One region of the Kitasatospora sp. Xyl93 genome, then DNA from elsewhere that is predicted to be linked to it. Evidence: predicted binding sites of a transcription regulator. Region 1 holds the regulator's gene; the other holds the start of a gene.

What was found. The regulator HspR, encoded in region 1, represses chaperone genes until heat shock. The targets are predictions, from matches to a motif close to TTGAGNNNNNNNNNCTCAA.
Region 2: a site for HspR is predicted at 10,536-10,554, ahead of lon (endopeptidase La). Genes of this name have one in related genera too.

Annotation. Positions count from the first base shown of each region.
Region 1 covers NZ_AP029185.1:4,044,359-4,059,684, forward strand. The annotation lists gene ACZ5GH_RS18075 ((Fe-S)-binding protein) at 1-1,170, opposite strand, end outside; gene dnaK (molecular chaperone DnaK) at 1,489-3,327, shown strand; gene grpE (nucleotide exchange factor GrpE) at 3,324-3,938, shown strand; gene ACZ5GH_RS18090 (hypothetical protein) at 4,085-4,321, shown strand; gene dnaJ (molecular chaperone DnaJ) at 4,318-5,475, shown strand; gene ACZ5GH_RS18100 (heat shock protein transcriptional repressor HspR) at 5,483-6,013, shown strand; gene ACZ5GH_RS18105 (hypothetical protein) at 6,208-7,200, shown strand; gene ACZ5GH_RS18110 (TIR domain-containing protein) at 7,775-8,392, shown strand; gene ACZ5GH_RS18115 (helix-turn-helix domain-containing protein) at 8,763-9,749, opposite strand; gene ACZ5GH_RS18120 (LuxR C-terminal-related transcriptional regulator) at 9,739-10,689, opposite strand; gene ACZ5GH_RS18125 (TDT family transporter) at 11,398-12,507, opposite strand; gene ACZ5GH_RS18130 (LysR family transcriptional regulator) at 12,579-13,532, shown strand; gene clpB (ATP-dependent chaperone ClpB) at 13,634-15,326, shown strand, end outside.
Region 2 covers NZ_AP029185.1:5,115,675-5,131,000, forward strand. The annotation lists gene ACZ5GH_RS22880 (DUF4097 family beta strand repeat-containing protein) at 1-354, opposite strand, end outside; gene ACZ5GH_RS22885 (DUF6104 family protein) at 567-746, opposite strand; gene ACZ5GH_RS22890 (protein kinase domain-containing protein) at 793-2,778, opposite strand; gene ACZ5GH_RS22895 (multifunctional oxoglutarate decarboxylase/oxoglutarate dehydrogenase thiamine pyrophosphate-binding subunit/dihydrolipoyllysine-residue succinyltransferase subunit) at 3,031-6,774, opposite strand; gene ACZ5GH_RS22900 (sensor histidine kinase) at 7,008-8,195, opposite strand; gene ACZ5GH_RS22905 (response regulator transcription factor) at 8,294-9,031, opposite strand; gene ACZ5GH_RS22910 (rhomboid-like protein) at 9,592-10,359, shown strand; gene lon (endopeptidase La) at 10,577-12,973, shown strand; gene ACZ5GH_RS22920 (GtrA family protein) at 13,125-13,688, shown strand; gene ACZ5GH_RS22925 (ROK family transcriptional regulator) at 13,707-14,915, shown strand; gene ACZ5GH_RS22930 (ABC transporter permease) at 15,053-15,326, opposite strand, start outside.

The DNA.
Region 1 (15,326 bases):
GGACCACAGCACGTCCGGGTCGATGACGCCGTTCTCCTCGGCGGTGCCGACCAGCGGGCGCTCGGCCTCGGCCAGGGCGGCCGCCGGGACGCCCTCCAGCTGCTCGGAGGTCGCCTTCTCCTCGCCCTCCATGTCCTTGCCGCCGCCGGCCAGCAGGTACGGCGCCTTGCCGTAGGCGTGCTCGCGCAGGCTCATGATCAGCAGCTTCGGCGAGAGCGGCTTGCCGGTGTTCCAGGCGGGGCACTGCGACTGGCAGCGGCCGCACTCGGTGCAGGTGGAGAAGTCGAGGATGCCCTTCCAGGAGAAGTGCTCGACCTGGGAGACGCCGAACACGGCGTCGTCGGCCGGGTCCTCGAAGTCGATCGGCTGACCGTTGCTGGTCATCGGACGCAGGGCGCCGAGCGCGGTGCCGCCGTCCTCCTCGCGCTTGAAGTAGATGTTGAAGAACCCGAGGAAGCGGTGCCAGGCCACGCCCATCGAGGGGTTGAGGCCGATGGTGGTCGCCCACGCGAACGAGATGCAGATCTTCAGCATCGCGAACAGGTAGATCAGGTTCTCCAGCGTGCCGTGCGACAGCCCGCTCAGCGCGGAGACCAGCGGGTACGAGACCAGGTGCTCCGGGCCGTACGAGTCGACGCCGTTGAGGGCGCCCTCCAGCGCGCGCAGCATCAGGATGCAGAGGCCGATGCCGAGGATCGTGTACTCGACGTAGAAGGCCTGCCAGGCGATCGAGCCGGCGAACCGGGACTTGCGGCCGGACCGGGACGGCAGGCTCATCAGCCGGATCACGATCAGGACCAGGATGCCCAGCGTGGTCAGGGTGCCGATCAGCTCGACGAAGAGCTGCCAGACCATCCAGTGGCCGATGACCGGCAGCGCGAAGTCGGCGTCGAAGAGCTGGCCGAAGGCGTTGACGATGGTCAGCACCAGGCTGAAGAAGCCGACCGCGACGAACCAGTGGGCGATGCCGACGATCCCCCAGCGGTTCATCCTGGTGTGGCCGACGAACTCGGTCGCGAGGGTCTTCACCCGCTGGGCCGGCTGCCCGAAGCGGGTGGAGTCCGGCGCACCGGTGCGGACCACCTTGTAGATGTACAGCGCCGCACGGGCGGCGAGCGCGGTGCCGATCACGAATGTGACCAGCGAGATGACGATCGCTGCTAGCTGCATCGGCTCTCCGTCTCCTGCGGCTTGCGGTTGAGCAGGCTCTCTGCGGTCCTACGGTCTTCGGACTGAGTGTACTGGTCGGTAACTTGCCGGGCCGACGGCCCGGACATTACCGGTGGGCAACAGTTCTCCAGAAGATTCCCAAGCTATGGCGGCAGTCACGTGGGCGCACCCCGCCACGGCGTGGCGGGCGCCGGGAGCCCCGGCCGCGCGCCCAACTCAGCAAAGTTGAGCGACCGGCACTCATACCTGTTGACGCCACCCCTCGGGTCGTGCATCCTTGAGCCTGTAAAGCTCAACTCTTCCGTGGAGGTATCTACGATGGCACGCGCGGTCGGCATCGACCTCGGTACGACGAACTCGGTCGTCAGCGTTCTGGAGGGTGGCGAGCCCACCGTCATCACGAACGCCGAGGGCGCTCGGACCACGCCGTCCGTCGTCGCCTTCGCAAAGAACGGCGAGGTCCTGGTCGGCGAGGTGGCCAAGCGCCAGGCGGTCACCAACGTCGACCGCACCATCCGCTCGGTCAAGCGCCACATGGGCACCGGGTGGAAGATCAACATCGACGGCAAGGACTTCAACCCCCAGCAGATCTCGGCCTTCGTGCTGCAGAAGCTGAAGCGGGACGCCGAGGCGTACCTGGGCGAGACCGTCACCGACGCCGTCATCACCGTCCCGGCGTACTTCAACGACTCCGAGCGCCAGGCCACCAAGGAGGCCGGTGAGATCGCGGGCCTCAACGTCCTGCGCATCGTCAACGAGCCGACCGCGGCCGCCCTCGCGTACGGCCTGGACAAGGACGACCAGACCATCCTGGTCTTCGACCTCGGCGGCGGCACCTTCGACGTCTCCCTGCTGGAGATCGGCGACGGGGTCGTCGAGGTGAAGGCCACCAACGGTGACAACCACCTCGGTGGTGACGACTGGGACCAGCGCGTCGTCGACCACCTGGTCAAGGTCTTCCAGGCCGGCCACGGCGTCGACCTGTCCAAGGACAAGATGGCCCTGCAGCGTCTGCGCGAGGCCGCCGAGAAGGCCAAGATCGAGCTGTCCTCGTCCTCCGAGACCTCGATCAACCTGCCGTACATCACGGCCTCCGCCGAGGGCCCGCTGCACCTGGACGAGAAGCTCACCCGGGCCCAGTTCCAGCAGCTGACCGCGGACCTGCTGGAGCGCTGCAAGGTCCCGTTCCACAACGTCATCAAGGACGCCGGCATCTCGCTCTCCGAGATCGACCACGTCGTCCTGGTCGGCGGCTCGACCCGCATGCCGGCCGTCGCCGAGCTCGTCAAGGAGCTGACCGGCGGCCAGGACGCCAACAAGGGCGTCAACCCGGACGAGGTCGTCGCCATCGGCGCCGCGCTCCAGGCCGGTGTCCTCAAGGGCGAGGTCAAGGACGTCCTGCTGCTCGACGTCACCCCGCTGTCCCTCGGCATCGAGACCAAGGGCGGCATCATGACCAAGCTGATCGAGCGCAACACCACGATCCCGACCAAGCGCTCCGAGATCTTCACCACGGCCGAGGACAACCAGCCGTCCGTGCAGATCCAGGTCTACCAGGGCGAGCGCGAGATCGCCGCGTACAACAAGAAGCTCGGCATGTTCGAGCTGACCGGCCTGCCGCCGGCGCCGCGCGGCCTGCCGCAGATCGAGGTCACCTTCGACATCGACGCCAACGGCATCATGCACGTCGGCGCCAAGGACCTCGGCACCGGCAAGGAGCAGAAGATGACCGTCACCGGCGGCTCCTCGCTGCCGAAGGACGAGGTCGACCGCATGCGCCGCGAGGCCGAGCAGTACGCCGAGGACGACCACAAGCGCCGCGAGGCCGTGGAGACGCGCAACTCCGCCGAGCAGCTCGTCTACTCGACCGAGAAGTTCATCGCCGACAACGCCGACAAGCTGCCGGGCGACGTCAAGACCGAGGTCGAGACCGCCGTCGGCGAGCTCAAGGAGGCCCTGAAGGGCGAGGACATCGCGAAGATCCGCGAGGCCTCGGAGAAGGTCTCCACCACCGCGCAGAAGCTCGGCCAGGCGCTGTACGCCAACGCCGACGCCCCCGCCGGTGCCGCCGCCGGTGACTCCGCCCAGGCCAAGGACGACGACGTCGTCGACGCCGAGATCGTGGACGACGAGAAGCCCAAGGGCGGTGCGGCATGACGGACAAGCCGCAGGGCGGCAAGCCCGGCGACGACTCCGCCGCCGACGAGGTGATCAAGGCCGCCGAGGAGGCCGCCGCGGCCGGCGCCGGGGAGTCCGGTTCGGACGACCTCGCCGCCGCCAAGCGGGAGCTCGCCGAGCGCACCGGCGACCTCCAGCGCCTCCAGGCCGAGTACCAGAACTACCGCAAGCGGGTCGAGCGCGACCGGCTGACCGTCCGCGAGATCGCCGTCTCCAACATCCTGGAGTCGCTGATCCCGGTCCTGGACGACATCGGCCGCGCCCGCGAGCACGGCGAGGTCACGGGCGGCTTCAAGTCCGTCGCCGAGTCGCTGGAGACGGTCGTCGCCAAGCTGGGCCTGCAGCAGTTCGGCAAGGAGGGCGAGCCCTTCGACCCGACCATGCACGAGGCGCTGATGCACAGCTACTCCTCGGACGTCACCGAGGACACCTGTGTGCAGGTCCTCCAGCCCGGCTACCGCATCGGCGAGCGGATCATCCGCCCGGCGATGGTGGCCGTCGCGGAGCCCCAGCCCGGCAGCCAGGCGTCCTCGGGCGCCGAGGCGAAGCCCGCCGACACGGACAAGTCCGACGGTGGCTCGGACAGCTGACAACCTGTGACAGCTGACAACCAGTGCGCTGCGGAGTCGTACGCCGGCCAGTACGGCGGCCGGCTCCGCAGCGCGTTGTCAACCGCCGTTTCTTCACCGGCTGTTGACAGCGCAGTGACGATGGACATCGGGAGGTGGCGGAAGCCGTGAGCGAGCGCAGCGGGCGAACCATCGGGGGACGCGTGTACCGCTCAGCGGCTGCCCAGCGCAGCGAGGTGGACGCCGTGAACGAGCGCAGCGAGCGAACCGTTGGAGGGCGCGTGTACCGCTCAGCGGCCGGCGAGCGCAGCGAGGTGGACGCCGTGAACGAGCGCAGCGAGCGAACCGTTGGAGGGCGCGTGTACCGCTCAGCGGCCGGCGAGCGCAGCGAGGTGGACGCATGAGTGGCAAGGACTACGTGGAGAAGGACTACTACAAGGTCCTCGGCGTGCCCAAGGACGCCACCGCCACCGAGATCAAGAAGACCTACCGGAAGCTCGCGCGCGAGTTCCACCCCGACGCCAACAAGGGCGACGCCAAGGCCGAGGAGCGGTTCAAGGACATCTCCGAGGCGTACGACGTCCTCTCCGACGAGAAGCGCCGCAAGGAGTACGACGAGGCCCGCAGCCTCTTCGCCAACGGCGGCTTCCGGGCCGGCGGCCCCGGCGGCACCGGCAGCTACAGCTTCGACTTCGGCGACCTCTTCAGCGGCAGCCAGGGCGGCGGACAGGGCGGCGGCCTCGGCGACGTCTTCGGCGGCCTGTTCAACCGCGGCGGCACCCGGCAGGCCCAGCCCCGGCGCGGCGCCGACGTCGAGACCGAGGTGACGCTCTCCTTCGAGGAGGCGGTGGACGGCGCGACCGTCCCGCTGCGGATGACCAGCCAGGCCCCCTGCCGCGGCTGCAACGGCACCGGCGCCAAGTCCGGCACCACCCCGCGGGTCTGTCCGACCTGCGTCGGCGCCGGCACCGTCAGCCGTGGCCAGGGCGCCTTCGCGCTCTCCGAGCCGTGCAAGGACTGCCGCGGCCGGGGCATGATCGTCGACGACCCGTGCCCCGACTGCCACGGCAGCGGCCGCGCCAGCTCGGCCCGCACCATGCAGGTCCGGATCCCGGCCGGCGTCCAGGCCGACCAGCGCATCCGGCTCAAGGGCAAGGGCGCCCAGGGCGAGCGCGGCGGGCAGCCCGGCGACCTCTACGTCACCGTGCACGTCGACCCGCACCCGGTCTTCGGGCGCAAGGGGGACAACCTCACCGTCACCGTCCCCGTGGCCTTCCCCGAGGCGGCGCTCGGCGCCACCATCGAGGTGCCGACCCTGAACGGCCCGGCCGTGAAGCTCAAGCTGCCCCCGGGCAGCGCCAACGGCCTCACCATGCGCGCCCGCGGCAAGGGCGCCACCCGCAAGGACGGCACCCGCGGCGACCTCCTCGTCACCGTCGAGGTCGTGGTGCCCCAGCACGTCACCGGTGACGCGCTGAACGCCCTGGAGCAGTACCGCGAGGCCACCGCCTCCGACGATCCGCGCGCCGCCCTGTTCCGGGCGGCGAAGGGAGCGTGACGACCAGATGTCCCCGATGAACCCGATCGACCCCGAGACCGCGATCGGTCCCGGCCTCGGCGAGGGCCTGCCCGGAGCCGGCCCCCGCCGCGCCCGCCGGGCCGCCGCGGGCCCGCCGCCGTATGTCCTCACCGAGGACACCCCGGTGTACGTCATCTCCGTGGCCGCCGAACTGTCCGGCCTGCACCCGCAGACCCTGCGCCAGTACGACCGCCTCGGCCTGGTCTGCCCCGACCGCACCGCCGGCCGCGGCCGCCGCTACTCCGCGCGCGACATCCAGCAGCTGCGCGAGGTCCAGCGGCTCTCCCAGGACGAGGGCATCAACCTCGCGGGCATCAAGCGGATCATCGAGCTGGAGAACCAGGTCACCGCCCTCCAGTCCCGCGTCGCGGAACTGGTCGACTCCCTGGAGGGCGCCGCCGCCGCGCTCCAGCAGCGCGAGGCCGCCGTCCACGCCTCCTACCGCCGCGACCTCGTCCCGTACCAGCCCCCCACCCCGCAGTCCAGCGCCCTCGTCGTCTGGCGTCCCCGGCGCTGACCGTCGTACGCACCCGAGCCGCCGGCCCCTCCTCCCGGGGGGTGCCGGCGGCTGCCGTGTGGTGAGAGAGTGCTCTGCCGGGCCCGCACGGTCGATCCGCGGGCGGCAGGGCACCCGGTTCGCGCCGCCTAGGATTCTTGCCACGGAAGACGACAGTCGCGTTGACTACTTCCCGGTCAACACTAGGAGCCGAGATGAGTGGGCGAGAGCACGCGGGAGCTGCATCCAGCGGATCGCGCGTCCTGTCCGAGGGCGCCCGAAAGCTCTATCTGCAGGCCGTGAACGAGAACGGTCGTCTCACCAAGAGCGCGTGCCCGGCCGCCGGCTCCCCCGCCCTCGAAGAATTGTTGAAGCTGGGACTTCTCATACCCGACAGCGACGAACCGGGCGAACTGCTCGCCGTCGATCCGACGCAGCTCGCCCACAGTCTGAGTTCGACCTGGCAGCGGCAGGCCCTCGAGCTGCTTTCGAAAGCGGTGACACTACCCGCCGATCTCAGCGAACTCGCCGAGGCATTTCACGCCCCGGACACCACGGGCGGCGCCATCGAATACATCCACGGGAAAGCGCGAATTAATCAGAGACTTCAGCAGTCGGCCGCGGCGGGAGTAACGGAGGGGCTGGCCATGCAGCCCGGCGGCCCCCGGCCGGCGGAAATGCTCACGTCATTCCTGGCGCGCGACCTGGAGATTCTCCGGCACGGCGCGTCCATGCGGACCATCTACAACGCGAGCACCCGCTACCACCAGCCGACCCGGGACTACGTCGCGAAGCTGACCGAGGCGGGGTGGCAGTTCCGCACCCTCGACGAGCCGTACGCCCGGCTGATCATCGTGGACCGCAAGCTCGCCGTGATCCCGGTGGTGGACGACGACCTGGCCGCGTTCATCCACGACCCGGCCATCGTCAACTTCCTCATCGAGGAGGTGTTCGAGCGCAGCTGGAACCGGGCCCTGGAATTCGACGGGGACCGGTCCGTCCCGCAACAGGTGGTGTCCAGACTGCGCCAGACGATAATCGACCTGATGCTCGCCGGAACGAACCACCGGGTCATCGCCCGTCGGCTCGGAATCAGTGAGCGGACCCTCGCCCGCCACATCGCGGAACTACGGGAGGAGTACCACGTCGACTCCCTCTTCCAGCTGGGCTACGCGCTCGGCCGGTCGGCGAGACCGGACCTGGGCTGAGGGCAGCGGTCGAAACCCCGCCCCGCCCGGCGCGACAGGGTTCACCCCTACTGTCCGCTTCGTCCCGACCGGGCGTCCGGCGGGATTCAGCCCCAGTGGAGATCGTCCGCGACAGCCTCCACCGCGCGGGTGGTACCAGCGGACTGCCCGCTGTCGGAGGAAACGGACACTCCGGTCACCACCGCTATACCGATGAGGATCGGAAGCGCAGCCTTGCAGACGAGTCGACGCACAGACACGGACCCACCCTCCCACTCTCTAACACTGTGGACTGAATCAATAGCACTAGCGTCCACATGATGCCGTACGTTCCGCGAGAGTGCCATCCCCCCTCACCTCGACCGGAGCGTCATCTCTCTGCCAGGCATCCAGATGACAGGGCGGGACGCTGGACGCGGCCGCGTGCGCTGATAGACGATCAATTCGCTCCCAATGGTCCAGCACGGATAGCGAACTTGCCGCTGTACCGTCAAATATCCTGCCAGATCTCTTCAGTCCTCGGACTGGAAAACCACCGTCCTCAGCGCCCGCCGGCACCACTTCGCAACCCGGTCGGCCTTTCCCCGGAGTCGACATGACCGAGCCCTACCTGCGTCACCACGACAGCCAGGCCCCTGAGGGTCGGCGTGCACGTGTGTTCCTGGCCGCCCCGCTGATGCGACTGACCGGGCCGGCCGACAGTGTGGTGACGCTCGCCAGCCGGACGCGGTTGACGACGCTCCGCACGACCCTGCTCCGCAGCGGTGCCGCCGTGTACAGCGCGCACCACAGCGACGCCTGGACCATCTCCGGCCGCGCTCCGGAGCCCCGCGTCCCCTCCGACTTCCGCGCCCTGCAGTCCGCGGACCTCGTGTTCGCCTACGTCGGGGCCCCGCTCTCGGCCGGTGTGAGCCTGGAGCTCGGCTGGGCGTCGGCGCTGCGCAAGCCGATCGTCCTCCTCGTCGACGAGGCCATCACCCACAACCCGCTGATCGCCACCATCGAGCAGGTCGCCCCCGTCCTGCCGCTGGTCTTCGACGACACCTGGTCGCAGGAGGCGCTCAACCACACGGTCGAGACCGCCCTGGACTGGGCCGGCATGGCTCTCTCCCTGCGCGAGGGCTTCTGGACCGCCCCCGGCGAGCAGTTCAACGTCCCCCGGCAGCAGCCCCCGGTCCCCGGCTACTGGCCGACCGGCGCCGCCACCGGCTGAGCCGCGGCCACCCACCGGACTCCCCCGCCCGGCCTCCCCCCGCCCGGGCTCCCCTGCCCCGCTTTCCCCCGCCCGGACTCCCGACGTCCACCGGCCCCCTCGGAACAGCGCCTCCGCGCCGTACGGCTCCCGCAGCCGGGCGATGTGACCGGCCACCGCACCATGTGCCCGCTCAAGCCCGTCCGGCCGGCCGTTCGCCCGCCGCGTGAGCCCGCGGACGAACGGCCGGCCGGCCCACTGGTACGGCGCGCCGCCGCAGGACCGCACCGGTCCGCCCGCCGACCGCCCGGGACCGCCCGCGCCGAACCGGCCGCCGGCTCCGGAAGCGGCGGCCCGGGTTCCACCGATCGCCCTGGCGCCGGCCGGTCCGTCAGTCATGGCGCTCGCCCCGGAGCTGCCAGCCGAGGTGGAACAGCGTGTGGGCGCCGTAGCGGTCGCGCAGCCGGGAGATGTGGGCCGCGACGGTGCGTTCGCTCACGCCCAGCCGGGTGGCGACGGCCCGTTGGGTGAGGCCGCGGGCGAGCAGCCGGCCGATCCGCACGGTGGTGACGGACGGCGGGTCGAGGTGGCGGCCGGCGGGCGTGGCGCGGGCCCAGTCGCGTTCGAACTGGGCGGCCAGGTAGGCGACGGTGGTGGGATCGGTGAGGAAGACCGCCCGGCCGCGCTCCTCGTCGGCGGGGATGACCGCCACCGCGCGGTCGAAGACCAGCATCCGCTCGTACGGTTCGGCGAGGACCCGGACCTGGGCGCCCTGTCCGGTGCGCAGGGCCACCTGGCTCTGCACGGCGGGGTCGGCGAGGGCGGCCGGCTGGTAGACGGTGCGCAGCGAACAGCCGCGGCGGAGCAGCGAGAGGTCCTGGGCGAGGACAGTCCGGAGGCCTTCGACCGGACGCGGCCCGGGCTGGGCCGCCAGGACCTCCTGCCGGCACTCCGAGACGAGTTCGGCGATCCGGCGGCGCACCTCGGCGACGTCGGCGACGGTGCCGGCCCCGGAGTCGACGGCCCTGGAGTCCACGGCACCCGAATCCACGGCCCCGGACGGCCGGTCCGTGCCCGCCCCCGGGTGGCGGGCCTCGTCGTAGGCGCGGGCCAGCGGCCCCAGGGTGCCCGGGAGCCGTTCGGCGTACCGCAGCAGGCGGACCGCGCGGGTGCGCAGGTGGAACCCGATCCGGTCGCCGACGGCGCGCGGACTGGCGGCGGTCCAGCCGGTGGCGGTGGGGGTGAGCAGGCCGCGGGCGACGAGGGCGGCCAGGGCGGGGCGGTCGGCGGGGGCGAGGTCCTCGGGGAGCAGCCGCCCGCCGCTCCGGACGGCGGCGAGGTAGAGGGCCCGTTCGGCCGGGCCCGGCTCATCGGTCATCGCGGGCGCCCCGCATCAGCCAGCCGAGCTGGAAGAGGGTCTGCGCGCCGTAGCGGTCGCGCAGCCGGGAGATGTGGGCGGCGACGGTGCGTTCGCTCAGGCCCAGCCGGGTGGCGACGGCGCGCTGGGTGAGGCCGCGGGCGAGCAGCCGGCCGACCCGGTCGGGGACGGTGCGGGCGGGTGCCTGGCCGGGGGCGGCGGCCTCGGCGGTGTCGGCCCGGGCCCAGTCGCGTTCGAAGGTGCCGACCAGGTAGGTGATGGTGGCCGGGTCGGTGATGAAGGCGGCGGTGCTGTTGTCGTCGTTGGCGGAGATCACGGCGACGGACCGGTCGAAGACGATCAGCCGCTGGAAGGGCTCGTCGAGCACCCGGATGAGCGAGCCGTGCCGGGTGACCTCCTCGGCGTAGGCGAGGGCGGGCGGGTCGGCGAGGGCCACCGGCTGGTAGATGGTGCGCAGCGAGCAGCCGCGTTGGAGCAGTTGGACGTCCTGGAGCACGGCGACCTGGAGCATGTCGGCGGGCCGGTGGCCGGGCTGCGCGGTGAGGACCTCGGAGCGGCAGTCGGAGACCAGTTGGGAGATCCGCTGGCGGATGTGGACGTGCCCCTCGACGTGGACGGCGCCGCCGGCCCGGTCGGTCGGGCGGGGCATCGCGTCGTAGGCCCGGGTGAGGCCGTCCAGGGCGCCCGGGAGGTTCTCCGCGCGGACCAGCAGCCTGGTGGCCTCGCTGCGCAGTTCGGCGCCGAGGCGGTCGCTGACCGAGCGCGGGCTGACCGCGGTGTAGCAGCGGTCCATCCGGTTGACCATCAACAGGCCGATGTCGATGAGCTGTTGGAGGGCGTCCCGGTCGGCGTCCGCGACCTCGCCGGTGGGGACGCGGCCGCCCGCGGCGATGATGGCCAGGTAGAGCTGTCGCGCGGCCTCGTCGGGCTCCTCGCCCAACGGCCCGTGATGCGGTGTGACCGCCGGTTCCGCCGTCACGTCGCACTCTCCCTGCCGGACGCCTCTCCTGGTGCTGCCCGTGCTTCCCGCCGCGCGGGCCGCGGTACCGGTGGGCCGGGCGGGCGCACGGTACCGGTGGGCCGGTACGGCGTGACCACGGATCAGGCGGTCACCGTACCGGGTGGGACGGCGGGCCCCCGGGTCCGGGTGCCGTCGCACACCGGGTCGTCCGGGGGCCGCCGTCGTACGCCAATGCCAAGGCGCTCCCGTCGAGGCGGAGCAGCAACGCCTCGACGGGTCCGGCAGGAGGCCATCACCACACATGGCCCCCGGCCGGCGCTCTTCGCTCCCCCGTTCCGCCGGCGCGAGACGTGTCGCACCCGCGGTCCGTTCGAAGAGCCAGTCGCCACCATCAGGCTGCGGTGCCTGGACGACTTGACGTGCCTCCACCCTCACAGCGTGACGGCCGGTGAACAAGTGCCGCCCGAGTGCAGGTTCGCGCAATTGCAGCTATCTGCATCCCGGGGCGGACGCGGCGGTTCGGACGGCGGGGCGGGTTCCGATGGGAACCGGGACGGGCGCCGGGAGTAGGCGCCGCCCGGGCACCACCGCCGGTCGGCGGTCGGCGGCGCTCCGGCCGTGCACGTTCCTGCACCGGCGGCGTGCTCCTGGGCTGCGTCCCCGCGCCTGCCGGGGCGCCCGCCGCCGTCAGCGGGCCAGCAGCCGGCGCCGCGCCAGCCCGGTCGCGGTGCCGCCCGCGGCGAGCACCCAGGCGGACGCCAGCAGCAGGTAGAGGCCGACGGCCAGTGCGTCGAAGCCCCCGAAGCCGGTGTGCCGGGCGAGCGCGGAGGCGCCGGTGACGCAGGTGCCGACCGGGAAGGTGTACGCCCACCAGGTCATCGCGAACGGCATCCCGGCCCGTCGGGCGCGCAGGTTGGCGGTGAGCGCGACGGCCAGCCAGAGCATCGCGACGCCGATCACCGCCACGCCGTACAGCGCGGCGAGGTCGGCCATGGCGGGCGCCAGCGCGGGCAGCACCGGGCGGGCGGCGTCGGCGAGCTGGTGGACCGCGGTGACGGACTGGCCGAGCGGGCCGAGCACCAGGAACAGCGAGGGGGTGAGCGCCAGGGCGGGCAGCTTGCTGTGGAACAGCCCGGTGAACACCACCGGCAGCAGCACCAGGGTGGCCAGCAGGCCGACCCCGAACAGTGCCCAGCAGCCGTACAGCATCGCCTCCCGGGCCGTCCCGGCCGGCAGGTGGGGGACGAGCGCCGGGCCGCAGGCGGAGGCGACCAGCGGGGCGACCACCGGCAGCAGCCAGGTCGGGTTGGCCTCCAGCGCGGAGAGCGGGTGCCGGGTGATCATCAGGTACGGGATGCCGCCGGCCACGGCCAGCGCGTACAGCGTGCCGAGGCTCCACAGCACCGCGTCCAGGGCGACCGCCGGGCCGGTGCCGATCACCCGGGGGCCGAGCAGCAGGGTGCCCAGTCCGACCGCCAGCAGCGCCATCGGCGGGCAGCCGTAGAAGACCGCGGTGGCCGGGTCGTCCAGCAGCTGGGCGCGGGCCGCCTCGCGGTGCCGGGTCAGGTGGACCAGCCGGGCCCCGGCCAGCACCAGCAGCGCGGCCAGCGCGAGCGCCCACATCACCTCGCCGAAGCCGGTCAGCCCGGGCAGCCGCACCGGCAGGACGGCGGCGCCGTTGGCCAGGATCGCGGTGCCCATCACGGCGGCGTACCAGTTGGGGCCGAGCTGGGCGAGGTCGAACCGGGGGCGGACGGCGGGGCGGGCGAGGGGGCGGATTCCGGCCAGAGTGGACATGCTCCCACCGTCGCCCGGACGGCCCGGCGGCCGGTAGCGCCCGGGCTTCTATGGGGGCATAGCCTGAACCTATGCCCCTCTCCCCGCACGTCCCCGAACTCGGCGCCCTGGAACTGCTGCTCGCGGTGGCCCGGCTGGGCAGCGTCGGACGGGCGGCGGCCGAGCTGGGCGTCAGCCAGCCGACCGCCAGCGCCCGGATCAAGGGCATGGAGCGGCAGATCGGCGTCCCGCTGCTGGACCGCTCGCCCCGGGGCAGCCGGCCGACCGAGGCGGGCCGGCTGGTGGTCGAGTGGGCCCGGCAGGTGGTGGAGGCGGCGCAGGCGCTGGACGCCGGGATCGACGCGCTGCGCGAGCGGCGGGACGCCAAGCTGCGGGTGGTGGCCAGTCTGACCGTCGCCGAGTACCTGATGCCCGGCTGGCTGCTCGGCCTGTCCGAGGCCAGCCCGGGGACGGCGGTGACGCTGCGGACGGCGAACTCGGCGGACGTCGCCGGGCACGTCCTGGCCGGGGAGGCCGACCTCGGCTTCATCGAGGGCCCGTCCGCTCCGCCCGGGCTGGCCTGCACGGTGGTGGCGGCGGACCGGCTGGTGGTCGTGGTGGCGCCCGGCCACCCGTGGGCGCGCCGCCGCGCCCCGCTGACCGGGGCCGAGCTGGCGGCCGTCCCGCTGGTGCTGCGCGAGCCCGGCTCGGGCACCCGGGAGGTGCTGGAGACGGCCCTGCGGCCGTACGGGGGTGCGGCCCGGCCCCGGATGGAGCTGGCCTCGTCCACCGCGCTGAAGGCGGCGGCGATGACCGGGGCGGGCCCGGTCTGCCTGAGCGAGCTGGTGGTGCGGGAGGAGCTGGCCACCCGGCGGCTGGTCGAGGTCCCGCTGGCGGAGGAGCTGGACCTGCGGCGGCCGCTGCGCGCGGTCTGGCCGGCCGGACAGCGGCCGGGCGGGCCGGCCCGGGAGCTGCTGGGGCTGACCCGGCGGTCCGCCGAGCGTTCACCGGGACGTCGCGGGACGAACGGAGTCGGGAAAGGTTGAGCGGAATAGACTCAACTTAGTGCATGCTGTACATGGCAGTGCTGCTCGCCAGCCGCCGCACGTGGCAGTAGTGAACGACGACGAGGGAGGACCCCCCAGCAGTGGACGCCAGCAAGTTCACCACCAAGACGCAGGACGCGCTGTCCGCCGCGATCCGGCAGGCAGGCACGGCCGGCAACCCGGACGTCAGGCCGGTGCACATCCTGATCGCCCTGCTGGAGCAGCCCGAGGGCATCGCCCGGCCCCTGCTGGAGGCGGTCGGGGCCGACGTCGCCCGGGTCGACGCCGAGGCCCGCCGCCAGGCGGCCGCGCTGCCCAGCGCGATGGGCTCGACGGTCGCCGCGCCGCAGCTCGCCCGGGACACCATCGCGGTGCTCACCGAGGCCGGCCGGCGCGCGAACGACCTGGACGACCAGTACGTCTCCACCGAGCACCTGATGGTCGGCCTGGCCGCCGAGGGCGGGCAGGTGGCCGAGCTGCTGGTGCAGCAGGGCGCCACGCCCAAGGCGCTGGTCGCCGCGTTCAAGGACGTGCGCGGCAGCGGCCGGGTCACCTCGCCGGACCCGGAGGGCACCTACAAGGCGCTGGAGAAGTACGGCACCGACCTCACCCAGGCCGCCCGGGACGGCAAGCTCGACCCGGTGATCGGCCGCGACCACGAGATCCGCCGGGTGGTCCAGGTGCTCTCCCGCCGGACCAAGAACAACCCGGTGCTGATCGGCGAGCCCGGCGTCGGCAAGACCGCCGTGGTCGAGGGCCTGGCCCAGCGCATCGTGGCCGGCGACGTGCCGGAGTCGCTGCGCGGCAAGCGGCTGGTCGCGCTGGACCTCGGCGCGATGGTCGCCGGCGCCAAGTTCCGCGGCGAGTTCGAGGAGCGGCTGAAGGCCGTCCTGAACGACATCAAGGCCTCCGACGGCCAGGTCGTCACCTTCATCGACGAGCTGCACACCATGGTCGGCGCGGGCGCCGGCGGCGACTCCGCGATGGACGCGGGCAACATGCTCAAGCCGATGCTGGCCCGCGGCGAGCTGCGGATGGTCGGCGCCACCACGCTGGACGAGTACCGCGAGCGGATCGAGAAGGACCCGGCCCTGGAGCGCCGCTTCCAGCAGGTGCTGGTCGGCGAGCCCAGCGTGGAGGACTCGATCGCCATCCTGCGCGGCCTCAAGGGCCGGTACGAGGCGCACCACAAGGTGCAGATCTCGGACGCCGCCCTGGTCGCCGCGGCCACCCTGTCCAACCGCTACATCACCTCCCGCTTCCTGCCCGACAAGGCGATCGACCTGGTCGACGAGGCGGCCTCCCGGCTGCGGATGGAGATCGACTCCTCCCCGGTCGAGATCGACGAACTCCAGCGCGCCGTCGACCGGTTGCGGATGGAGGAGCTGGCCCTGGAGAAGGAGTCGGACCCGGCCTCGGTCGACCGGCTGGCCCGGCTGCGGCGCGACCTCGCCGACAAGAACGAGCAGTTGAGCGTGCTCACCGCGCGCTGGGAGCAGGAGAAGAAGAGCCTCAACCGGGTCGGCGAGCTCAAGGAGCGGCTGGACGACCTGCAGGGCGCGCTCGAACGCGCCCAGCGCGACGGGGACTTCGAGCGGGCGTCCAAGCTGATGTACGCCGAGATCCCGGCCGCCGAGAAGGAGCTCGCCGACGCCCAGGAGCGCGCCGCCACTGCGGACACCGAGCCTGGGTCCGCCGCCGCCCCGATGGTCAAGGAGGAGGTCGGCCCGGACGACGTGGCCGACGTGGTCGCCTCCTGGACGGGCATCCCGGCCGGTCGTCTGCTGGAGGGCG
Region 2 (15,326 bases), 1.1 Mb from region 1:
GGTGGCGTCGGCGGACACGGTGCCGACCTTGACCTCGACCGCGGCCGGGACGGTGACCGTCACGCCGGCGATCCGCTTGCGCTTGAAGGAGCCGAAGAGGTCCTTCACCGAGCCGACCGACTTCAGCCGGTCGCCGAACTCGCCCCAGCTGTTGATGTCCTTGTAGGTGACCGTCAGGACGCCGTCCACCAGCGTCACGTGCAGGGGCTCGCCGACCAGTTCGGTGACCTCCAGGCGGGCCGGGCCCTCGGCCGCCACCACGTTCACGGTGCCCTCGATGGTCCGCACGTGCAGCGCGCGCACCGGCTCGTCGAAGGTGATCCTCTCGGTGCCCTCGACCGTCCACTGGCTCATCTCTGCCGCCTCCCTCGCCGATCGCGATGTATCGCGTTCTCTTCTGAAGACGATATATCGCGTGCTGGCAGAGTCAAGCGTGCCGGCCCCCGATCCCGACCCCGATCCGTCCCCGAGGTGTCCCCTACGGGGCTGGGCGGGATCCCGTGCCCGGACACGCGCGAGGCCCGGGAGGCGGTTGCCTCCCGGGCCTCGCGACGGCCGTCACCGGGTCACTCGTCGTCCTCGTCGTCGAGCCGCGCCAGCCAGGTGGCCAGCCGCTCGACCGGGACCTCGAAGTCCGGGTTGAGGTCGACGAACGTGCGCAGCTGCTCGGCCAGCCACCCCAGGGTGACCTCCTCCTCGCCGCGCCGGTTCTCCAGCTCCTCGATGCCTCGGTCGGTGAAGTACACGGTTCGCTCCGGTCCGATGGGGATTGACCTGGTCAGGATAGTCCGGTCAGCTGGCCCGCCAGGTGCTGACGGTGACCTTGGCGGCCCCGGTGGTCGGGTCGGCCTGCTCGATCACCAGGACGGCGATGTTGCGGGTGACCCGGTCGCGGACGCACAGCAGGCGGCCGGGCGCGACCCGGTTGTACGAGAGGTCGGTGTCCGGCCGGGAGTCGATCGCGGCGGTGCACTGCTCGGCGGTGACGGACGGCTCGGTGATCACCGCGAAGTCCGACTTGTTGTCGCCGTAGCTGGAGAAGGCGTTGGCCTTGCTGCCGCTGCTGTTGTTGGTGACCCCGAAGCCCCACTTGAGGTCGGTGGAGCGGGGCACCACGGTGCCCGAGTCCAGGTCGATCCGGTAGGCGTCGGAGGAGTACTCGGCGCTGGGGATCGCCAGCGACTTCTTGTCCAGCATCGGGGAGTAGCCGGTCGGCCGGGCCGGGGCCGAGACGGTGCTCTGGCCGGGCTTCGGGGTGGAGGCCGACACCGAGCCCGAGGTGGCGGAGGCGGTGGGACCGGCCGGGGTCTGGGTCGGGGTGGGCGTCGGGGCCGCCGGGCCGCCGGTCGCGGCGTTGTTCTGCGCGGAGGAGTGCCCCTTCTTGTCGCCGTCGTCCAGCTTCTTCATCAGCACCACGCCGCCCGCGGTGCCGCCGACCGCCATCACCAGGGCGACGGTGAGCAGGACCTTCCAGGACACCCCGCCCTTGCGCTTGGGCTCCGGCGCGGGCGCCGGGTCGGCGGTCACCACCGGGCCGGGCGGCGGGGTGTCGTAGGACGGCGGCTCCGGCTGGACCCGGACGGTCGGCGGGGCGGGCAGCACCGGCGCGGTCGGCGACTCGGTGGGCGGCTGCGGGGCGCCGTACGAGCCCACCGGCGGCGGGGTGAAGCCGAGCGGCGGCGCCGGCGGCTGCACCGCGGTGGCCGGGTGGGTCGGATGGGTCGGGTGAGTCGGATGGGTCGGGTGGGTCGGCGCGCCGGTCGGCGGCGGGGGAGTGGCCGGCATCGCGGGCAGCGGGGTCGGCGGGGTGGCCGGCGCGGCCGGCAGCGGGGTGGGCGGCGTCCTGGGCAGGTCGGAGCGCCGGGTGATCTCGGTGTTGACCTCGCGCGGCAGCCAGTCGTCGCCGAACCGCAGCTGGCCGTCGACCTCCGGGTGGTTGCGGGCGATCCGGATGATCTCGGCGGGCGTGGGCCGGTCCTCCGGCGACTTGGCCAGGCAGCGCTGGATCAGCTCGCGCAGGTCCGCCGGGACGGCCGTGAGGTCCGCCTCCTCGTGCACCACCCGGTAGAGCACCGCGGTGTCCGGGCCGTCGCCGAACGGCGCGGTGCCGCCGGCCACGTACGCGGCCAGGGCGCCGAGCGCGAAGACGTCGGTGGCCGGGGAGACCGGGCGGCCCTGGGCCTGCTCGGGGGACATGAAGGCGGGGGAGCCGATCCGGTAGCCGGTGCCGGTCAGCGCGGTGGCGTCGGCGGCCCGGGCGATGCCGAAGTCGATCACCCGCGGGCCGTCCCCGGCGACCAGCACGTTGGCGGGCTTGAGGTCGCGGTGGACCACCTCGACGCTGTGGATGGCCTGGAGGGCCTCGGCGATGCCGCCCATCAGCAGCAGCACGGTGCGCACCGGCAGCGCGCCGTTCTCGCGCACCACCTGCTGCAGGGACGGGCCGGGGACGTACGCGGTGACCAGCCAGGGGGCGTCGCTGTCCAGGCCGCCGGAGTCGATCACCTGCGCGGTGTAGAGCCCGTGGATGCGCTGGGCGTTGCTGACCTCCTGGGCGAAGCGCCGGCGGAACTCGCCGTCCTCGGCGAACTCCGGGCGCACCACCTTGAGCGCGACCGGGCGCCCGCCCGGGGTGTAGGAGAGGTAGACCCGGCCCATGCCGCCGGCGCCCAGCCGGGCGAACAGCCGGTAGCCGCCGACCTCCCGGGGGTCGTCCGGGAGGAGCGGCTGGAAGACCGGTGGGAGCTTGCCGGCGTCCCTAGGCGTGTCGGCGGTCATGTGGTGATCCCCCTGGGAGTGCGGTGAGGTGGTACGGCCGTGGCGGCCGGGCGCGTCGACGGGCGCCGGGCTGCCGGGCGGCGAGGCATAACCTATCGACCCGTCAGGGCCTCGCGCACAGCGGTTCCGGTTTGGTTGCAGAGCTGCGACCTTGGCATGGCAGCGCCGTGGAGCGCGAAACGCCCGCGGCCCCGCCCTCCCGGTGGGGGAGGACGGGGCCGCGGGCGTTGCGGGCGGTGGGCCTTCGGCGCGTCAGAGCGCGAAGACCTCCTCGACCAGGGCCTGCTGCTCGGCGGCGTGCCGCTTGGCCGAGCCGACCGCCGGGGACGACGCCGCCGTGCGGGCGACCCGGCGCAGACGGGCGTCGCCGCCGCTGCGGCCGATGACGACCTGGAGGTGGTCGACCAGGTTCATCGCGATGAACGGCCAGGCGCCCTGGTTGGCCGGCTCCTCCTGCGCCCAGACGAACTGGACATCGTCGCCGTAGCGGGCCAGCTCCTCCTGGAGCTCGGCCACCGGCAGCGGGTAGAGCCGCTCGACCCGGACGATCGCGGTGTCGGTGACGCCGCGCTCGGTGCGGGCCGCGTCCAGGTCGTAGTAGAACTTGCCGGCGGTGATGACCACCTTGCGGACCTGCGCCGGGTCGACGGTGGTGTCGCCGATGACCGGGCGGAACGAGCCGGACAGGAACTCCTCGGTCGCACTCGCCGCGGCCTTCAGACGCAGCATCGACTTCGGGGTGAAGACGACCAGCGGCTTGTGGTGCGGGTTGTGCGCCTGCCAGCGCAGCAGGTGGAAGTAGTTCGACGGCAGGGTCGGCATGGCGACCGTCATGTTGTTCTGCGCGCACAGCTGGAGGAAGCGCTCCGGGCGGGCGGACGAGTGGTCCGGGCCCTGGCCCTCGTAGCCGTGCGGCAGCAGCAGGGTGACGCCGGAGTGCTGGCCCCACTTCTGCTCGGCGGAGGCGATGTACTCGTCCACCATGGTCTGCGCGCCGTTGACGAAGTCGCCGAACTGCGCCTCCCACATGACCAGCGCGTTCGGGCGGGTCAGCGAGTAGCCGTACTCGAAGCCCATGGCCGCGTACTCCGACAGCAGGCTGTCGTAGACGGTGTAGCGGGCCTGGTCCTCGGTCAGGTACTGCAGCGGGGTGTAGTCCTCGCCGGTCTTGCGGTCGATCAGGACGGCGTGCCGCTGGCCGAAGGTGCCGCGGCGGCTGTCCTGGCCGGCCAGGCGGACCGGGTGGCCCTCCATGAGCAGCGAGCCGATGGCGAGGGTCTCGCCCATCGCCCAGTCGATGGTGTTGTCCTCGACGGAGGCGGCGCGGCGCTGCAGCTGCGGCAGCAGGCGCGGGTGGACGGTCAGCCAGTCCGGCAGGTTGACCTGGGAGGCGGCGATCCGCTTGACCATCTCCTGGGAGATGCCGGTCTGGATGTTGACCGGGAAGTCGGCGACCGGCTTGCCGTTGGTGCCGACGGTCTGCGTCTGGGCCGCGTCGCGGACCTCGGCGAAGACCTTCTCCAGCTGGCCCTGGAAGTCCTGGAGCGCCTGCTCCGCCTCTTCCATGGTGATGTCGCCGCGACCGATCAGGCCCTCGGTGTACAGCTTGCGCACCGAGCGCTTCTTGTCGATCAGGTCGTACATCAGCGGCTGGGTGAACGACGGGTTGTCGGCCTCGTTGTGACCGCGGCGGCGGTAGCAGATGAGGTCGATCACCACGTCCTTGTGGAACTCCTGGCGGAACTCGAAGGCGAGCCGCGCGACGCGGACCACGGCCTCCGGGTCGTCGCCGTTCACGTGGAAGATCGGGGCCTCGATCATGCGGGCCACGTCGGTGCAGTACATCGAGGAGCGCGAGGACGCCGGGGCGGCGGTGAAGCCGACCTGGTTGTTCACCACGACGTGCACGGTGCCGCCGGTGCGGTAGCCGCGCAGCTGCGACATGTTCAGGGTCTCCGCGACGACGCCCTGGCCGGCGAAGGCCGCGTCGCCGTGGATCTGGATCGGCAGCACCGGGAAGGTGGTGCCGCCCTGGTCCAGGATGTCCTGCTTGGCGCGGGCGATGCCCTCGACGACCGGGTCCACGGCCTCCAGGTGGGAGGGGTTCGCGGCGAGCGAGACCTTGATGGTCTCGCCGTCCAGGCCGGTGAAGGTGCCCTCGGCGCCCAGGTGGTACTTGACGTCGCCGGAGCCGTGCATCGACTTCGGGTCGAGGTTGCCCTCGAACTCGCCGAAGATCTTGCCGTACGGCTTGCCGACGATGTTGGCCAGCACGTTCAGGCGGCCGCGGTGGGCCATGCCGATGACGGCCTCGTCGATGCGGTGCTCGGCGGCGGCGTCGATGGTCGCGTCCAGCAGCGCGATCAGCGACTCACCGCCCTCCAGCGAGAAGCGCTTCTGCCCGACGTACTTGGTCTGCAGGAAGGTCTCGAACGCCTCGGCCGAGTTCAGCCGGCGCAGGATCCGCAGCTGCTCCTCGCGCTCGGGCTTCGAGTACGGCTTCTCCAGGCGCTCCTGCAGCCACTTGCGCTGCTTCGGGTCCTGGATGTGCATGTACTCGATGCCGACGGTGCGGCAGTACGTGTTGCGCAGCAGGCCGAGGATGTCGCGGAGCTTCATCATCTTCTGGCCGCCGAAGCCGCCGACCGCGAACTCGCGCTCCAGGTCCCACAGGGTGAGGCCGTGGGTGGTGACGTCCAGGTCGGGGTGCTTGCGCTGCTTGTACTCCAGCGGGTCGGTGTCGGCCATCAGGTGACCGCGGACCCGGTAGGAGTGGATCAGCTCCATGACGCGCGCGGTCTTGTTGACCTCGTCGTCGTGGGTGGTGGCGACGTCGGTGGCCCAGCGGACCGGCTCGTACGGGATCCGCAGCGACTCGAAGATCTCGTCGTAGAAGCCGTTCTCGCCGAGCAGCAGGCGGTGGATCTCGCGCAGGAACTCGCCGGACGCCGCGCCCTGGATGACGCGGTGGTCGTAGGTCGAGGTCAGCGTCATGATCTTGGAGACGCCCAGGCGGGACAGGGTCTCCGGGGCGGAGCCCTGGAACTCGGCCGGGTACTCCATGGCGCCGACGCCGACGATGGTGCCCTGGTTCTGCATCAGGCGCGGCACGGAGTGCACGGTGCCGATGCCGCCGGGGTTGGTCAGCGAGACCGTGACGCCGGTGAAGTCGTCCATGGTCAGCTTGTTCGCGCGGGCCCGGCGGACGATGTCCTCGTAGGCCTGCCAGAAGCCGAAGAAGTCGAGCGTCTCGGCCTTCTTGATGGCCGCGACGACCAGCTGGCGGTCGCCGTTCGGCTTGACCAGGTCGATGGCCAGGCCGAGGTTGACGTGCTCCGGCTTGACCAGGAAGGCCTTGCCGTCCTCCACCTTGTAGCTGTAGTTCATGCCCGGGGCGGCCTTGATGGCCTGGACCAGGGCGTAGCCGATCAGGTGGGTGAAGGAGACCTTGCCACCGCGGGCGCGCTGCAGGTGGTTGTTGATGACGATGCGGTTGTCGATCAACAGCTTCGCCGGCACGGCGCGGACCGAGGTCGCGGTCGGCACCTCCAGCGAGGCGTCCATGTTGGTGGCGACGGCCTTCGCCGGGCCGCGCAGCTGGACCAGCTCGGGGCCGGCGGCGGCGGGCGCGGCCGGCGCCGGGGCGGCGGCCTTGGGGGCCGGAGGCGCGGCGGGCGCGGCGGCGAGCGGAGCCGGAGCGGCAGCCGGGGCCGGGGCCGGAGCGGCCGGGGCGGCGGCGGACGCGGCCGGAGCGGCAGCGGCGGGCGCGGGGGCAGCGGCAGGGGTCGGCGCGGGGCCGGCCTGGGTCGCGGCCTGGGTCACTGGGGTCACCTCGGTACCGGGCTTGTAGTCGGCGAAAAAGTCCCACCAGGCTCGGTCGACCGAGTTCGGGTCCTGGAGGTACTGCTGGTAGATCTCGTCGACGAGCCACTCATTGGGGCCGAAGCCAGTGGAACTTGCCGAGCTGTTGGGGGTTTCAGGGGACTGTGGCGACACGGCGGCAACCGCCCTCTTCCGCTTCCTTTTGGGATGTTTGGACAGCGGGGATTAAGGCTACGCCCCTGACCAGTGATCGCGCAGTCCCCGGGGCCCAGGCGTCGCCCAGATCACAGTGCTGACCTGCACTTTGGCTGAAAAAGTGCGTTAGAAAGCCGTATCTGAGGGGAACCGATCGACGCCGAACAGGGTCCATACCGGGATCAAACCGGACAAAAGATCGGCCGAATCCTCTAGCGATCTTCGTAGGCCGTTGTGTCGGATCTGTGACAAATGTCCTGACCGTCGCCCTGGCGCCGCCCGGGCAGCCGGACCTCGATCCGGCAGCCGCGCGGGGACTCGGCCACCGCGATCCGTCCGCCGTGCAGGTCCACCGCCCAGCGGGCGATGGCCAGGCCCAGCCCGGTGCCGCCGTCCGCGCCCGGCCCGGCGGCGGTCGCGGTGCCGCTGCGGCTGAACCGCTCGAAGACCCGGGTGCGGTCGGCCGGCGGGATGCCGGGGCCCTCGTCCTCGACCTCCAGCAGCAGGCCGCCGTCCGCGCCCTCCGGTCTCGCCCGCACCGTCACGGTGCCGCCGGGCGGGGAGTGCTTGCAGGCGTTGTCCACCAGGTTGGCGACCACCTGGTGGAGCCGTTCCGGGTCCGCCACGCCGGTCAGGCCGGTCGGGCTGACCTCCAGGGCCAGTCGGACGTCCCCGCGCCGGGAGAAGGCGCCGCCGGCCGTCGCGCCGTCCACGGTGACCCCGCGCAGCACGCCGTCCAGGAACTCGCGCACCTCGAAGGGGCGGGCGTCCAGGTCGACCACGCCGTCGTCGATCTTGGAGAGGTCGAGCAGGTGGGTGACCAGGCGGCCGAGCCGCTCGGTCTGCTCCAGCGCCGCCCCCAGGGTGGCCGGGTTCGGCTGGACCACGCCGTCCACCACGTTCTCCAGCACGGCGCGCAGCGCGGCGATCGGCGTGCGCAGCTCGTGCGAGACGTTGGCGACCAGCTCGCGGCGGTGCCGGTCGGCGGCCTGGAGGTCGGCGGCCATGGCGTTGAAGGCGGCGGCCAGCTCGCCGATCTCGTCGCGCGAGTTCGCCTCGACCCGGCGGCTGTAGTCGCCGGAGGCCATCGCGCGGGCGGCGGCCGTCATCTCGCGCAGCGGGGCGGTCAGCCCGTGCGCGAGGAACTGCATGAAGAGCAGCGAGGCGATCATGGAGAAGACCATGATGATCCGGATCTGGGTCTCGGACCGGATCGCCACGACCACCATCCCGGTGGCCAGGAAAACGGAGACGATCACGAGCAGGGCGAGTTTGCCCTTGATCGAGCGGACCGGGTCGAGCGGCCGGATGTCGGCCCAGACCCGGCGGGCGGCACGGGTGGCCAGGTTCTGCGGCCGCGCGCCGTCGGATTCCCCGTTGCGTTGCTGTGGAAAGGTCATTGTCCCCTGTGGTCCCCGCGTTGTCCCCCCGCGTGGTGGCACGGCGTCGTCCCGGACACGGGCCCCCCGGTGGCCCGTCGCCCGTGCGGAGCCGGGCCCTAGGAGAGCGGAGCTTCCAGCGCGTAGCCGACACCGTGGACGGTGCGGATCCAGCTGGCACCGATCTTCCGGCGCAGCGCCTTGACGTGGCTGTCCACGGTGCGGGTGCCGGAGGCATCGGTCCAGTCCCAGACCTCGGCCAGCAGCTGCTCGCGGGTGAGCACGGCGCGCGGCTGGGCGGCCAGGCAGGCGAGCAGGTCGAACTCGGTCGGCGTCAGGTGGACGTCGCCCGAGGCCAGCCGGACCCGGCGCTGCACGTGGTCGATCTCCAGCTCGCCGAACCGCAGGCTGCCCAGCGCGGGCGTGCGGGCGGCCTGCTGGGCGCGCTCGACGCGGCGCAGCAGGACGTTGACGCGGGCGGCCAGTTCGCGCATCGAGAACGGCTTGGTCATGTAGTCGTCGGCGCCCACGCCGAGGCCGACCAGCAGGTCCGTCTCGTCGTCGCGGGCGGTCAGCATCAGCACCGGCACCGGGCGCTGGGCCTGGATCCGGCGGCACACCTCCAGCCCGTCGAAGCCGGGCAGCATGATGTCGAGGACCACCAGGTCCGGCTGCCAGGTGTGGAAGCCGTCGACCGCGCCGGGGCCGTCGTGGGCCACGGCGACCTTGAAGCCCTCGGCGCCCAGCCGGGCGGCGATCGACTCGGCGATCGTGGGCTCGTCCTCCACCACCAGGACTCTGCGCTGGCTGCTCACAGTGCCACCGGTGTTGTGGTTGTCCTGCTGAATTTCTGTCACGGTCACGCCACCGCCCCCAGGGCTGCGGGCCGGCCATCTGTGGGGATGGCGGGCTCCGCTCGTAGTCTTGTTCCGTCGTGGACTGTGCCGGGTCCGCCGTCCCGTCGCGCGATCGGGAGCCGAGGACGGATGGTCGGCCGCCCACTTCTCCCGCGCACTTCGCAGCGTACGGACAGCGGATGCTTTCCGGCAGGTGGACCGGACGTTTCCGGCCCGTGGGCCGGCTTTCGGGCCGCCCTCGGACCCACTGCACGAGTGGGCACGGGCCGATACCTTACCCGGCGAATTTTCACTGCGTAACGGTACGTATGCAGTCCAGTTCGCACCAAGTCGCCGGTCAGAGGCCCTGCTGCGGCCCTGCCGGGGAGAAGGTCTGGACCAATCCGGGGAATCCGGCAGTCCGCTACGGCGACGGTCTTCACGGGCTTTTCCCAGGTGCCTCCCAGAACCTCGACGTACCGTGGCCACGACAACACCCGACCGGGCGGAATCCGCGGCGCGCGCCGGTACGTTGGGCACCTGGCGGGGAGCCGGTGGCTGCGGCGTGGAGCGGAGGCGGCATGGCGGGACGCGGGCGGGGCGCCGACGGGTTCGGGACCGCGGGGGCGCCGTACGGAATGCTCCGCCTCGGGCTGCGCACCGGGGTCCTGGAGTGGCTGCTGGAACGGGTGCCGACGCCCCGCAGGACGCCCTTCACGCTCGGGTACCTGGCCGTCGTGGGAGCCACCACGACCTTCGCGAGGATCGCCGATCCGGAACTCGTCCAGCGCCTGCAGGAGGCCTCCAGCTCGGACGGGCACAACCTGCTCCAGCACCCTTTGCGCGCCCTTGTGCTGAGCGGGTTCTGGGTGGCCGGCGAGGCGTGGATGCCGTACCTGTGGGGATTCGCCCTCACCATCGCCCCGCTGGAGCGCAGGGTCGGTCCGGCCCGGGCGGCGGCGGTGTTCGCGGCCGGGCACGTCGCGGCGACCCTGCTCTCCCAGGGGGTGGTGATCACCGCGGTGGAGACCGGGCGGATGGCGCCCGAGGTGATGGACCACCTGGACATCGGGGTCAGCTACGGCGTGCTCGCCTGCCTGGGCGCGGTGGCCGGGCTGCTCTCCTGGCGCGGGCGGCTGCTCGCGCTGGGCGGCGCCGGGCTGATGATCGCCGAGCAGATCGCCACCGACAGGGACGTGGTCACCGGGGTGGGGCACCCGGCCGCGGTGCTGGCCGGGGTCGCCCTGTGGCGCTGGCTGCGCCGGGCCGAGCGGCGCCCGCCCCGGCCGCGTCCGGCTGCCGTGACGGCCTCCGGCGGTGCGCCCGCGCGGGTGTGGACGGCGCGTTGACGGCCTCGCCCGGTCGGGGGTGTCCCCGGTCCGGCGATGGTTCGCTCAGGAATCTTTAAGGCGCGCTTGGTGTGCCGTTAGGACTCTTTTGACGGGGTCGGTCGAGGCGTCCTTCCGGCGGATTCCTGTTCGCTCACAGCGAACTGAGCGTCGGGAACATCCGGCGGCCGTCAGGCCTTAGTCAGGTCGACTCAAGTTCACTGACTAGGGAGAGATCATGGCATCGTCGTCCACACCGCTCACCCTGCCCGTGCTGCCGCTCGACGACGAGGTCGTCCTGCCGGGCATGGTGGTCCCGCTGGACCTGAAGGACAGCGAGGTGCGCGCCGCGGTCGAGGCCGCCCGGGCCGCCGCCGGCACCGGCAAGCCGCAGGTCCTGCTGGTTCCGCGGGTGGACGGCTCGTACGCGGCGGCCGGCACGCTGGCCACCGTCGAGCAGGTCGGCCGACTGGCCGACGGCGACCCGGCCGCGCTGGTGCGCGCCGTGCGCCGGGCCCGGATCGGGGTCGGTACCACCGGCCCCGGCGCCGCCCTCTGGGTGGAGACCACGCCGTTCCGGGAGTCCTCGGTGGGCACCCCGGTGGCCGGCCGGGCCGCCGAGCTGGTCAAGGAGTACAAGGCGCTGTCCACCCAGTGGCTGCGCAGGCGCGGCGCCTGGCAGATCGTCGACCGGGTGGCGCAGATCGAGGGCGTCGGCGAGCTCGCCGACAACATCGGCTACGCGCCCTTCGTCACCGCCGAGCAGAAGCTCAAGGTGCTGCTGGAGGCCGACCAGGTCGCCCGACTGGAGTACGCGCTCACCCTGCTGCGCGACCACCTCGCCGAGGAGGAGGTCAACGACACCATCCGCAAGGACGTCGAGGAGGGCGTGGCCAAGCAGCAGAAGGAGTTCCTGCTCCGCCGCCAGCTGGAGGCCGTCCGCAAGGAGCTGGCCGAGCTGAACGGCGAGGCGGCCGACGAGGAGGGCGACTACCGCGCCCGGGTCGAGGCCGCCGACCTCCCCGAGAAGGTGCGCGAGGCCGCGCTCAAGGAGGTCGACAAGCTGGAGCGCGCCTCCGACCAGTCGCCCGAGGGCTCCTGGATCCGCACCTGGCTGGACACCGTCCTGGAGCTGCCCTGGAACGAGCGCACCGAGGACGAGTACGACATCGCCGGCGCCCGCGCGGTGCTGGACGCCGACCACGCCGGGCTCGCCGACGTGAAGGAGCGGATAGTCGAGTACCTGGCCGTCCGCAAGCGCCGGGCCGAGCAGGGGCTCGGGCTGGTCGGCGGCCGCCGGGGCGGCGCGGTGCTGGCCCTGGTCGGCCCGCCCGGCGTCGGCAAGACCTCGCTCGGCGAGTCGGTGGCCCGCGCCATGGGCCGGAAGTTCGTCCGGGTCGCGCTCGGCGGCGTCCGGGACGAGGCGGAGATCCGCGGCCACCGGCGCACCTACGTCGGCGCGCTGCCCGGCCGGCTGGTGCGGGCGGTCAAGGAGGCCGGCTCGATGAACCCCGTCGTCCTGCTGGACGAGATCGACAAGGTCGGCTCCGACTACCGGGGGGACCCGGCCGCCGCCCTGCTGGAGGTGCTGGACCCGGCGCAGAACCACACCTTCCGGGACCACTACCTGGAGGTCGAGCTGGACCTCTCCGACGTCGTCTTCCTCGCCACCGCCAACGTGCTGGAGGCCATCCCCGAGCCGCTGCTCGACCGGATGGAGCTGGTCCGGCTGGACGGCTACACCGAGGACGAGAAGGTCGTCATCGCCCGCGACCACCTGCTCCCGCGCCAGCTGGAGAAGGCCGGCCTGGCCGGTGGAGAGGTCACCGTGGACGAGCCGGCGCTGCGCAGGCTCGCCGGGGAGTACACCCGGGAGGCGGGCGTGCGCACCCTGGAGCGCTCGATCGCCCGGGTGCTGCGCAAGATCGCCGCACAGGCCGAGCTGGGCGAGCGCGAGCTGCCCGCCGCGGTCGGCGCGGACGACCTGCGCGCCCTGATCGGCCGCCCGCACCACGTGCCGGAGTCCGCCCAGGAGCCGGCCGAGCGCCGCACCGCCGTCCCCGGCGTGGCCACCGGCCTCGCGGTGACGGGCGCCGGCGGCGACGTCCTCTACATCGAGGCCTCGCTGGCCGACGCCGAGACCGGCGGCACCGGGCTGACCCTCACCGGGCAGCTGGGCGACGTGATGAAGGAGTCCGCGCACATCGCGCTCTCCTACCTGCGCTCGCGTGGGGCCGAGCTGGAGCTGCCGGTCACCTCGCTGCGCGACCGCGGCGTGCACCTGCACATCCCGGCCGGGGCCATTCCCAAGGACGGGCCGAGCGCCGGCATCACCATGACCACCGCGCTGGCCTCGCTGCTCTCCGGCCGCAAGGTGCGCACCGACGTGGCGATGACCGGCGAGGTGTCGCTGACCGGGCGGGTGCTGCCGATCGGCGGGGTGAAGCAGAAGCTGCTCGCCGCCGACCGGGCCGGGATCACCACGGTGATCATCCCCAGGCGCAACGAGGCCGATCTGGACGACGTCCCGGCCGAGGTGCTGGAGCGGCTCACCGTCCACCCGGTGGCGGACGTGCGGGAGGTGCTGGAGCTGGCGCTGGAGCCGGCCGCGGCCTCGGTGCTGGTGGCCGCCTGACCGCCGGTCCGACCGGTTGCCCGGGCCGCCCGCGTGGCGGTCCGGGCGATCCGGCGGCGGTCCGCGGCGCCGGCCCCGGGGCCGGCGACGACCCGCGGGGCCACCGGCGGTCCGAAGGGCCGGCGGCACCCCCGCGTGCGAGACTGCGGAGATGCCGTCCCCCACGCAGCGCGCCCTGGCGCGGGTGCCCGACCGGCTGCGGCCCTTCCTGGTGCGGCACCGCCGACTGGTGAAGTTCCTGCTGGTCGGGACGGGCTGCTTCGTGCTCACCACCGTGGTCGACTTCGAGCTCAAGTTCACCGTGCTGGAGCACAAACCGGTGGTCGCGCTGACCGTCGCCACCGTGATCGGCACCGCCGTCTCGTACGTGCTGAACCGGCACTGGGCCTTCCGGGCCGCCGGCCGGCAGCGCGAGGCGCTGATGTTCGTCCTGGTCAGCGCGATGGCGATCGGCGTCAACGACGTACCGCTGGTGGTCTCCCGGTACCTGCTGGACCTGCGCGAGCCGTACGTCGGCGCCTTCCAGCAGGAGGTCGCGGACTTCCTCAGCGGGATGGTCGTCGGCACCTTCACGGCGATGCTGTTCCGCTACTGGGCGATGCGGCGGTGGGTCTTCGCCCCGTCCGCCGGGACGGCCCCGGCCGTCCCGGCACCGACGGCGGCGCCCCCGGAAGCCGGTTACGCTGCACCCGAGATGCCACGGGACGTGCCGTAAAGGGGCGAGGTGAGCCTTATGCACGAGCCGGACCCCGTCCGGACCGGGCCCGCCAGCCAGCAGGGGATGCGCCGGGCCAACCTGGCCCTGGTGCTCGGGACGATCGCCGACGGACCGCGCTCGCGCGCCGAGGTCGCCGCCGGGACCGGACTGACCAGGGCCGCCGTCTCCTCGCTCGCCGAACAGCTGATCGCCGCCGGCCTGGTGGTCGAGGAGGGCCCCACCGCGCCCAGCGGCAAGGTCGGCCGTCCCGGCACCGCGCTCGGCCTCAACCCGGCCGGGCCCGGCGGCCTCGGCGCCGAGATCGGGGTGCGGCACCTGGGCGCCTGCGTGGTCGACCTGCGCGGGGAGGTCCGCGCCTGGCGCCGCCGCGAGGTCTCCAACCACGGGCGCGAGCCCGCCGCCGTGCTGGCCGAGCTCGCCGACCTGCTGCACGGGGCCGTCACCGAGTCGGGGCTGCGCCCGGCCGGCCTCACCCTGGCCGTGCCCGGGCTGGTCGGCGCCTCCGGCGGGGTGCTCCAGCGGGCCGCCAACCTGGGCTGGCGGGACGTCCCGCTGGCCGCCGTCCTGCGCCCGGCGCTGCGGGCGGCCGGGGGAGGCCTGGGCGAGCTGCCGATCGAGGCGGACAACGAGGCCAACCTCGGCGGACTGGCCGAGCGCTGGGTGGGCGAGGGCCCGGAGGACTTCCTGTACGTCTCCGCCGAGGCCGGGGTCGGCGCCGCGATCGTGGTCGGCGGCCGGCTGCTGCGCGGGGCGGGCGGTTTCGCCGGGGAGTTCGGCCACGTGCCCGTCCACCCCGACGGACCCGGCTGCGCCTGCGGGGCGCGCGGCTGCCTGGAGCAGTACGCGGGCGAGGCGGCGGTGCTGCGGGCGGCCGGCCTGGCCGGCGTTCCGGGCGACTGGGTGACGCTGCTCGCCGAGCGCGCCGGGGCCGGGGACGCGGACGTCCTTTCGGCCCTGGCCGGGGCCGGTGCGGCGCTCGGCACCGCGGCCGCCGGCGCGGTCAACCTGCTGGACCCGGCCCAGGTGGTGCTGGGCGGCGGCTACGCCCGGCTGGCGCCCTGGCTGCTGCCCGCGATGCGGGCCGAGCTGGCCGCCCGGGTGGCGGTGCGGCCGTGGGCCGAGGACCGGCTGACGGTCTCCCGGCTGGGCCGCCGGGGCCCGCTGCTGGGCGCGGCGGTGCGGGTCGTCCGGGCCATCGTGGCCGACCCGGGGCCGCTCGGATAGGGCGTTCCCCCGCCCGTGCGGCCCCCGGCCGTCCCGGCCCGTGCGGCCCCGGGCCGTTCCCACCCGAGCGGCCCCGGGACGCGACCGAGCCCCCGGCCGTGGGGCCGGGGGCTCGGTGACGGTCGGCCGCGGTCGGCTCAGGCCTCCACGGCGACCGGCTCGCGGTTCTCGGAGCGCCGCATGACGGCCAGCAGGGCGACACCGATGCCGATCAGCGCCCAGACCACCATGACCAGGATCGGCAGCCCCAGGTTGGTGGAGCCGAAGTAGGCGACCGACTTGGCCGCGCTGGTGCCGGCGCCGTTCGGGATCCAGGAGCTGATCGCCCGCCAGAACGGCGGCATCATCGGCGCCGGGTAGACCCCGCCCGCGCTCGGGTTGCCGAGCACGACGAAGACCAGCACCGCGATG